Regions from separate parts of the Micromonospora cathayae genome, predicted to be linked through region 2. Evidence: riboswitches for the same ligand, from Rfam matches in the RefSeq annotation. Region 2 holds a riboswitch; the other holds the start of a gene.
The links. Region 2 has a riboswitch for cobalamin ahead of PVK37_RS19930 (peptidase). Riboswitches for the same ligand answer to the same signal wherever they lie in the genome.

Region 1: another riboswitch for cobalamin. It lies ahead of PVK37_RS09315 (ribonucleoside-diphosphate reductase subunit alpha); the one in region 2 lies ahead of PVK37_RS19930 (peptidase).

The regions. Positions count from the first base shown of each region.
Region 1 covers NZ_CP118615.1:2,013,118-2,016,520, reverse strand. The annotation lists gene PVK37_RS09315 (ribonucleoside-diphosphate reductase subunit alpha) at 1-1,879, opposite strand, end outside; cobalamin riboswitch at 2,015-2,233, opposite strand; gene mmsB (multiple monosaccharide ABC transporter permease) at 2,353-3,403, opposite strand, start outside.
Region 2 covers NZ_CP118615.1:4,363,596-4,366,998, reverse strand. The annotation lists gene PVK37_RS19935 (hypothetical protein) at 1-1,176, shown strand, start outside; cobalamin riboswitch at 1,213-1,339, shown strand; gene PVK37_RS19930 (peptidase) at 1,440-2,573, shown strand; gene PVK37_RS19925 (hypothetical protein) at 2,606-3,094, shown strand; gene PVK37_RS19920 (prenyltransferase/squalene oxidase repeat-containing protein) at 3,181-3,403, shown strand, end outside.

The DNA.
Region 1 (3,403 bases), 2.4 Mb from region 2:
CGGACATGGTCTCCCGCTTGAACAGGTTGGACACCTGCGGCTCGATGCACTCGTAGCAGCCGGCGATCGAGGCGATGGTGGCCGTCGGGGCGATCGCCACCAGCAGCGAGTTGCGCAGCCCGTGCGCGGCGATCCGGGCCCGCAGCGCCGTCCACCGCCCGGTCTGGGTGGGTTCGGCCCCCCACAGGTCCGGGTGCAGGTCGCCGTGCGCGGCCCGGGTCTGCGGGTACGCCGGATGCGGGCCGAACCGTTCGGCGAGCCCGGCGGAGGTCTCCAGGGCGGTCAGCAGGATCTCCTCCTGCACCCGGGTCGACAGCTCCTTCGCCGCCGCCGAGTCGAACGGTAGGCGCAGCGTGAAGAAGGCGTCCTGCAACCCCATCAGCCCGAGCCCGACCGGCCGCCACCGGGGGTTCGACGCCGCCGCCTGCTCGGCCGGGTAGTAGTTGATGTCGATCACCCGGTCGAGGAACACCACCGCCGTGCGGACCGTGGCGCGCAGCTTCGCCCAGTCGACGCCGTCCGGGCCGACGTGCGCGCCGAGGTTGACCGAGCCGAGGTTGCACACGGCGGTCTCGGTGTCGCTGTTCACCTCCAGGATCTCGGTGCACAGGTTCGACAGGTGGATGGTGTTGCCGGGCGTCCCGGTCTGGTTGGAGAGCCGGTTGGAGGCGTCCTTGAAGGTCATCCACCCGTTGCCGGTCTGCGCGAGCGTCCGCATCATCCGCCCGTACAGGTCACGGGCCTTGACCGTGCGGACGGCCTTCTTCTCGGCCGCCCGGTACGCCTCGTCGAACGCCTCGCCGTACAGGTCGGGCAGTTCGGGGGCGTCGGACGGGTCGATCAGCGACCAGTCGGCGTCCGCCTCGACCCGGCGCATGAACTCGTCCGGGATCCAGTTGGCGAGGTTCAGGTTGTGGGTACGCCGGGCGTCCTCGCCGGTGTTGTCCCGCAGCTCCAGGAACTCCTCGATGTCCGGGTGCCACGGCTCCAGGTAGACGCAGGCCGCGCCCTTGCGCCGGCCGCCCTGGTTGACCGCCGCCACCCCGGCGTCGAGGGTCTTCAGGAACGGCACGATGCCGTTCGACCGGCCGTTGGTGCCCCGGATCAGCGCGCCCCGGCCGCGTACCCGGGACCAGGCGATGCCGATGCCGCCGGAGAACTTCGACAGCTTCGCCACCTGGTGGTACCGCTCGTAGATCGAATCGAGTTCGTCACGGGGCGAGTCGACCAGGAAACACGACGACATCTGGGTGTGCCGGGTGCCGGAGTTGAACAGCGTCGGCGAACTCGGCAGGTACGCCAGGCTGGACATCAGCCGGTAGAAGCCGACCGCCTCGTCCGGGGTGCGGGAGAGCCCGCAGGCCACCCGCAGCAGCCAGTACTGCGGCGTCTCCACCACCTGCCGCGACTCCGGGTGCCGCAGCAGGTACCGGTCCGCGACCGTCCGCAGTCCGAAGTACTCGAACCGCAGGTCACCGGCGGGGTCCACGGCGGCGTCGAGCTGCGCCGCGTGGTCGGCCACGAAGGCGGCCGTCCCGTCGCCGATCAGTCCGAGGCCGTGCGCGTACCGGATGGACTGGCTGAAGCTGGTCACCTCCTGCCCCCGGACCTCGGCGTCCACGTACGCGGCCAGCAGCCGCGCCGCCAGCTTCGAGTACTGCGGCTCCTCGCCGATCAGCTCGGCCGCCGTCTGGATCGACAACCGGTCCAGTTCCCCGGTGGTCGCCCCGTCGTACAGGCCGCTGATCGTCTTCGTGGCGACCCGCAGCGGGTCCACCTCGTCCAGGTCGGCGACCCACCGCTCGACCGCCCTGACGATCTTGTTGACGTCCACCGGTTCGGTGTCGCCGTTGCGCTTGCGCACCCGCATCACCGTCATGTCCCCCTCCTCAGCCTGTCCACGAGGCCGGGTACACGCGTGGGGGGACGCCACTGGTCGCCGGAGGGCGGGCCGGCCGTCGCCGGCCGACCGATGGCGTCGGCCGTCCCGCGCGGCCTCCGACCGCCGTACGCTGCCGCGCACGGCGTGCTGGCAGGTCTTCGGACTCGCGGGCCGGACCGGACAGTCCCGGTCGCCTACTGGCCGTCGCTTCCCGGGCCGGACGGCCCAGTGCTGTGTGACGGCGGTCGTTCCCACTCACCGCTGCGGGGCAGCCCCGGATTCGCACCGGGTTCCCTCTTGCCTCGGCCACCCCCGTCAGGGAGCACCCGAACCAGCTACGGGCAGCACTATATCTGGTGTGGCCGGACGACAAGCAACACCATATGTCGCCCTCGGCGTGTCGCCTTCGTGATCTTGCCCGCCGGGACGACGGCACGTACGATGCGCGCCGCCCCGTGCTCCGTACCGGGTCAGCGGGCACCCGCCGCGCGCCGCTTGTTCCAGACGTCGAAGGCGACGGCGACGAGCAGTACCAGGCCCTTCACCACCGACTGCACGGACTGGTCGACCCCCATGAGCTGCATGCCGTTGCTCATCACCGCCATGATCAGCCCGCCGACCATCGCGCCGACCACGGTGCCGACCCCGCCGGTGACCGCCGCCCCGCCGATGAAGGCCGCCGCGATGGCGTCCAGCTCGAACATGTTGCCGGCCGCCGGCTGGGCCCCGTTGGACCGGGACGAGTAGATGACGCCCGCCACGGCGGACAGGAAGCCCATGTTCACGAACACCCAGAAATTGACGGTACGCACCCGCACCCCGGACAGCATCGCCGCCGGCAGGTTGCCACCGATCGCGTACACCTGCCGACCGAACACGGTACGGCGGGTGAGCAGGCCGTAGACCAGCACCAGCACCGCCAGCACGATCAGCACGATCGGCAGGCCCCGGGCGTGGGCCAGCTGCCAGGCGAAGGCCATCACCACCGCACCGACCAGCACCACCCGCGCCACGAACAGCGGGAACGACTCCACCTTCTGCTCGTACCGGATCCGGGCCACCCGGGTCCGGAAGACGGCCACCGCGTACCCGGCCACCGCGAACGCCCCGATGAAGAGGGTGAACGCGTCGAAGCCCTGGCCACCGAAGAGGCCGTTGAGGAAGCCGGCGGCGACCTGCTGGTACTCGGCGGGGAACGGCGACAGCGAGATGTTGTCCAGCACCCGCAGGGTGAGACCGCGGAACAGCAGCATGCCGGCCAGGGTGACGATGAAGGCCGGGATGCCGGCGTACGCGACCCAGAAGCCGTGCCACGCGCCCACCGCGACGCCCACCGCGAGCGCGGCCAGCACACCGATCCACCACGGGTGGCCCTCGCGGATCACCAGCACCGCGGAGACCGCGCCGGTGAGCGCGACCACCGACCCCACCGACAGGTCGATGTGGCCGCCGATGATCAGGATGACCATGCCGATCGCCAGCACCAGGATGTACGAGTACTGGAGGACGATGTTGGTGATG
Region 2 (3,403 bases):
CGCCGGATGCGCGACCTGGTCGCCGCCACCGACCCGGGGACCTGGCGGGACGCCGGACTGTACGCGCAGTTCACCCGGACGCTGGACTACCAGGTGAACCTGTTCGAGACGCTGGGCGCGTACCGGACCATGGTGCTGCGGCACGTGCAGTGGCTGGACACCGGCTCCCCGGCCGCCCACCGGGACTGGCGGCGGGCCGCCACGGCGTACCACCAGGCCCGTGACCTGCACCGGCAACGCTACGGCGGCGACGTCGACCTGCCCGCGTACCACTTCACCGCCGCCGACCTCGGCGCGGCGCGCGCGGACCGGGACCCGGCGATGGCCTGGGCGGCCCGGCTGCTGCTGGGGTCGATCCTGCTGCTGGCCCTGTACGGCCTGCGGGGCCGTGGACCCGGTGCGGCCGCCGCGCGGGGGTTGCTGCGGGGTGCGGTCCGGCCGTGGCGGGTCAGCGCGCTGCCGGCACCGGTGTCCCGGGTGGACCGGGTGCTGGTGTGGCTGGTCCCGGCGGTGCTGCTGGTGGCGAGCCGGCTCGTGTTCACCTGGTTCGCCGCCCCGGCGCACCTGCTGGTGACCCTCGGCGGGTGGGCGCTGTTCGCCCTGGTCGTCCGGCTCGCCGTCGGTCGGCGGGACCCGTTCCACCTGTGGGCCGTGGTCGGCGGGGTCGCCGTGCTGCGCAGTGTGCTGCTGCTGGCGGCGCTGGCCGGGCGCGGACCGGGCCGGTACTGGTTCGTCTTCTGGACCGCGCCGACCCCACGGGCGGCGTACGTCACCGTGGCGTTCGCCGCGTTCGGCTGGCTGTTCGTGGCCACCGGCCTGATCCTGCGGGACCGGTACGGTCTGCGCCGCCGGAGCGCCGTCGGGTGGACGCTGACCGCTGCCGGCGTACCGCTCGGCGTGCTGTCCGGCCTGGTCGCGGTGATCGGGCCGGAGCGTGCGTTGACGGTGTGGAACGACCAGCTGGCGCTGCTGCCGTGGGGACTGTCCCGCATCCTCGGCATCACCGTCCACCTGGGCATCCCGACCGGCCTGCCCGGGTACGCCGCCGGGGTCGGGGCCGCCGGGGCCGCCGTCGGCCTGCTGCTGGCCCTGGGGCACCGTCGACCCGCGGCCGGGTCCCGGGCACCGTCGACGCACGACCGGACCGCCGACGGGCTGCGACGCACGACGCGTTGACAGGCAACCGGCGGCCCGGACAGACTGTGCCCACAACTGCATCAACGCGTGTACGTGCGGGGGAAGTCCGGTCGAAGTCCGGCGCTGGCCCGCAACGGTAGGCCGTCGAGGTGGCAGACACCTGGCGGCGAGCCCGAATACCCGTCGTACGTGCGAGTCCGCTCCCCCACCCGTCGTGGCCCACGGGTCGGAGTCCCGGTCGGCTCCGCGTGGCGGCGTTCGGCCGGGTTTCTGACGACCGCCGGGCCGGAAAGGCGCTTCCGATGGTCGTCCGCCTGAGCCGGCACCACCTGCTCGCCCCGTTCTGCGGCCTACTCGCCGCACTCATTCTCACCACCCCGGCCACCGCCGCTCCCGAGCGGCCCACCTCGGCTACCGCCGTTGCCGAGCGGGCCACCCCTACTACCGCCGTTCCCGAGCGGGCCACCCCGGCCGCCGCCGTTTCCGGGCGGGCCGTCGTGACCCGCCCGGAGGCCGCCGCCGGCTGGTTGGCCCGTCAACTCGTCGACGGGGAACGCTTCGAGGTGGTCTTCGGCGGCGTCGCCTACCCGGACCAGGGGCTCACCCTGGACGGGGTGTTCGCCTTCGCCGCCGCCGGGGTCGCCGACGACTCCGGCGCGCGGGCGCTGGCCTGGGTCACCCGGCCGGACATCCGCGACGGCTACCTCGGCGACGGCGGCACCGAGGCGTACGCGGGCGCGACCGCCAAACTCGCCCTCGCCGTGCAGGTACGCGGTGGCGACCCGACCGACGTCGGCGGGCTGGACCTGATCGCCCGGCTGCGCGCACTGCAACAACCCGACGGACGGTTCACCGACCGGTCCGCGTACGGCGACTACAGCAACGCGTTCAGCCAGTCCCTGGCGATCCTCGCCCTGGACCGGACCGCGCCGGGCGCGCCGCCGGCGGCGGCGGGCTGGCTGGCCGGCACCCGGTGCGCCGACGGCGGTTACCCGGTGGTGCCGGCGCAGCCGACCTGCACCTCCGACGTGGACGCCACCGCGCTCGCGGTGCAGGCGTTGCAGGCCGCCGACCGGCCGGCCGACGCCGCCGCCGGGCTCGGGTGGCTGCTGTCCGTGCAACGCGCCGACGGCGGCTTCGCCAACGCGGCCGGCACCGTGAACGCCAACAGCACCGGGCTCGCCGCGCAGGCGCTGCGGGCCGGCCGCCACCCGCTGGCGTGGGCGCGGGCCCGCGCGTTCCTGGTCGGACTCCAGGTCGGCTGCTCGGGCGCGCCGGCCGACCGGGGCGCGGTCGACTTCGACGGTGGCGCGTTCGACCCGGACACCGCCGTACGGGGCACCACGCAGGCCGTCCTCGGTCTGACCGGCATCGGGTACGCCCGGCTGTCCGCCGCCGACGCCACGCCGGGCGCACCGCTGCCCGCCTGCCCGTGAGCCGTCCCACCGTCCGCCCGTTCCCAGGAGGAATCGTGTTCCGTCACCGATCCGCCGCGCGCGTCCGGCTCGCCGGTCTGCTGGTCGCCGCGGTCGCCGCCGTAGCCCTGACCGTCGTCGAACCCGCGCCCCGGGCGGCGCACGCCGCCGCCTGCGTCGGCACCTCGGGCGTCACCGTGGTGGTCGACTTCACCGCCCTCGGTGGCACCGTCCAGGTCGCCTGCGCCCCGGGCGACCCGGCCACCGGACTGGCCGCCCTACAGGGTGCCGGCTTCACCGTCACCGGTACCAGCCGGTGGGGGCTGGCGTTCGTCTGCCGGATCAACGGCCAGCCCACCGCCGCGACCGAGCCGTGCGTCAACACCCCACCGGTCACCGCGTACTGGTCGTACTGGCATGCCCCCAGCGGCGGCGCCTGGTCGTACAGCACCTCCGGCGCGAGCAGCTACAACCCCGCGCCGGGCAGCGTCGAGGGCTGGGCCTTCGGCGCGGGCGCCCCGCCCGGCATCGCCGCTCCCTGACCCCCGCCGGCACCCGGTGCGCCTCGCCGCACCGGGTGCCGGCCCTCCGGAGTATCCCCCCGGCCGCTCTGCGAAAGGCACCCCTGATGCCTCTGTCCCGGCGTCTCGCCACCGGCCTCGCCACGGCCACGGCGACCGTTCTCGTCGCCGTCCCGCTGACCGTGGCGGCGGCACCCGTACCGCCCGACGCCGCCGCCCGCGACGCCGCGTCCTGGCTCGCCGGTGAGTTCACCGACGGGTCGCTGCCCGGCCCGTTCGGCGGCCCGGACTGGGGTCTGACCATCGACGGCATCGTCGCGTTGTCCGCCA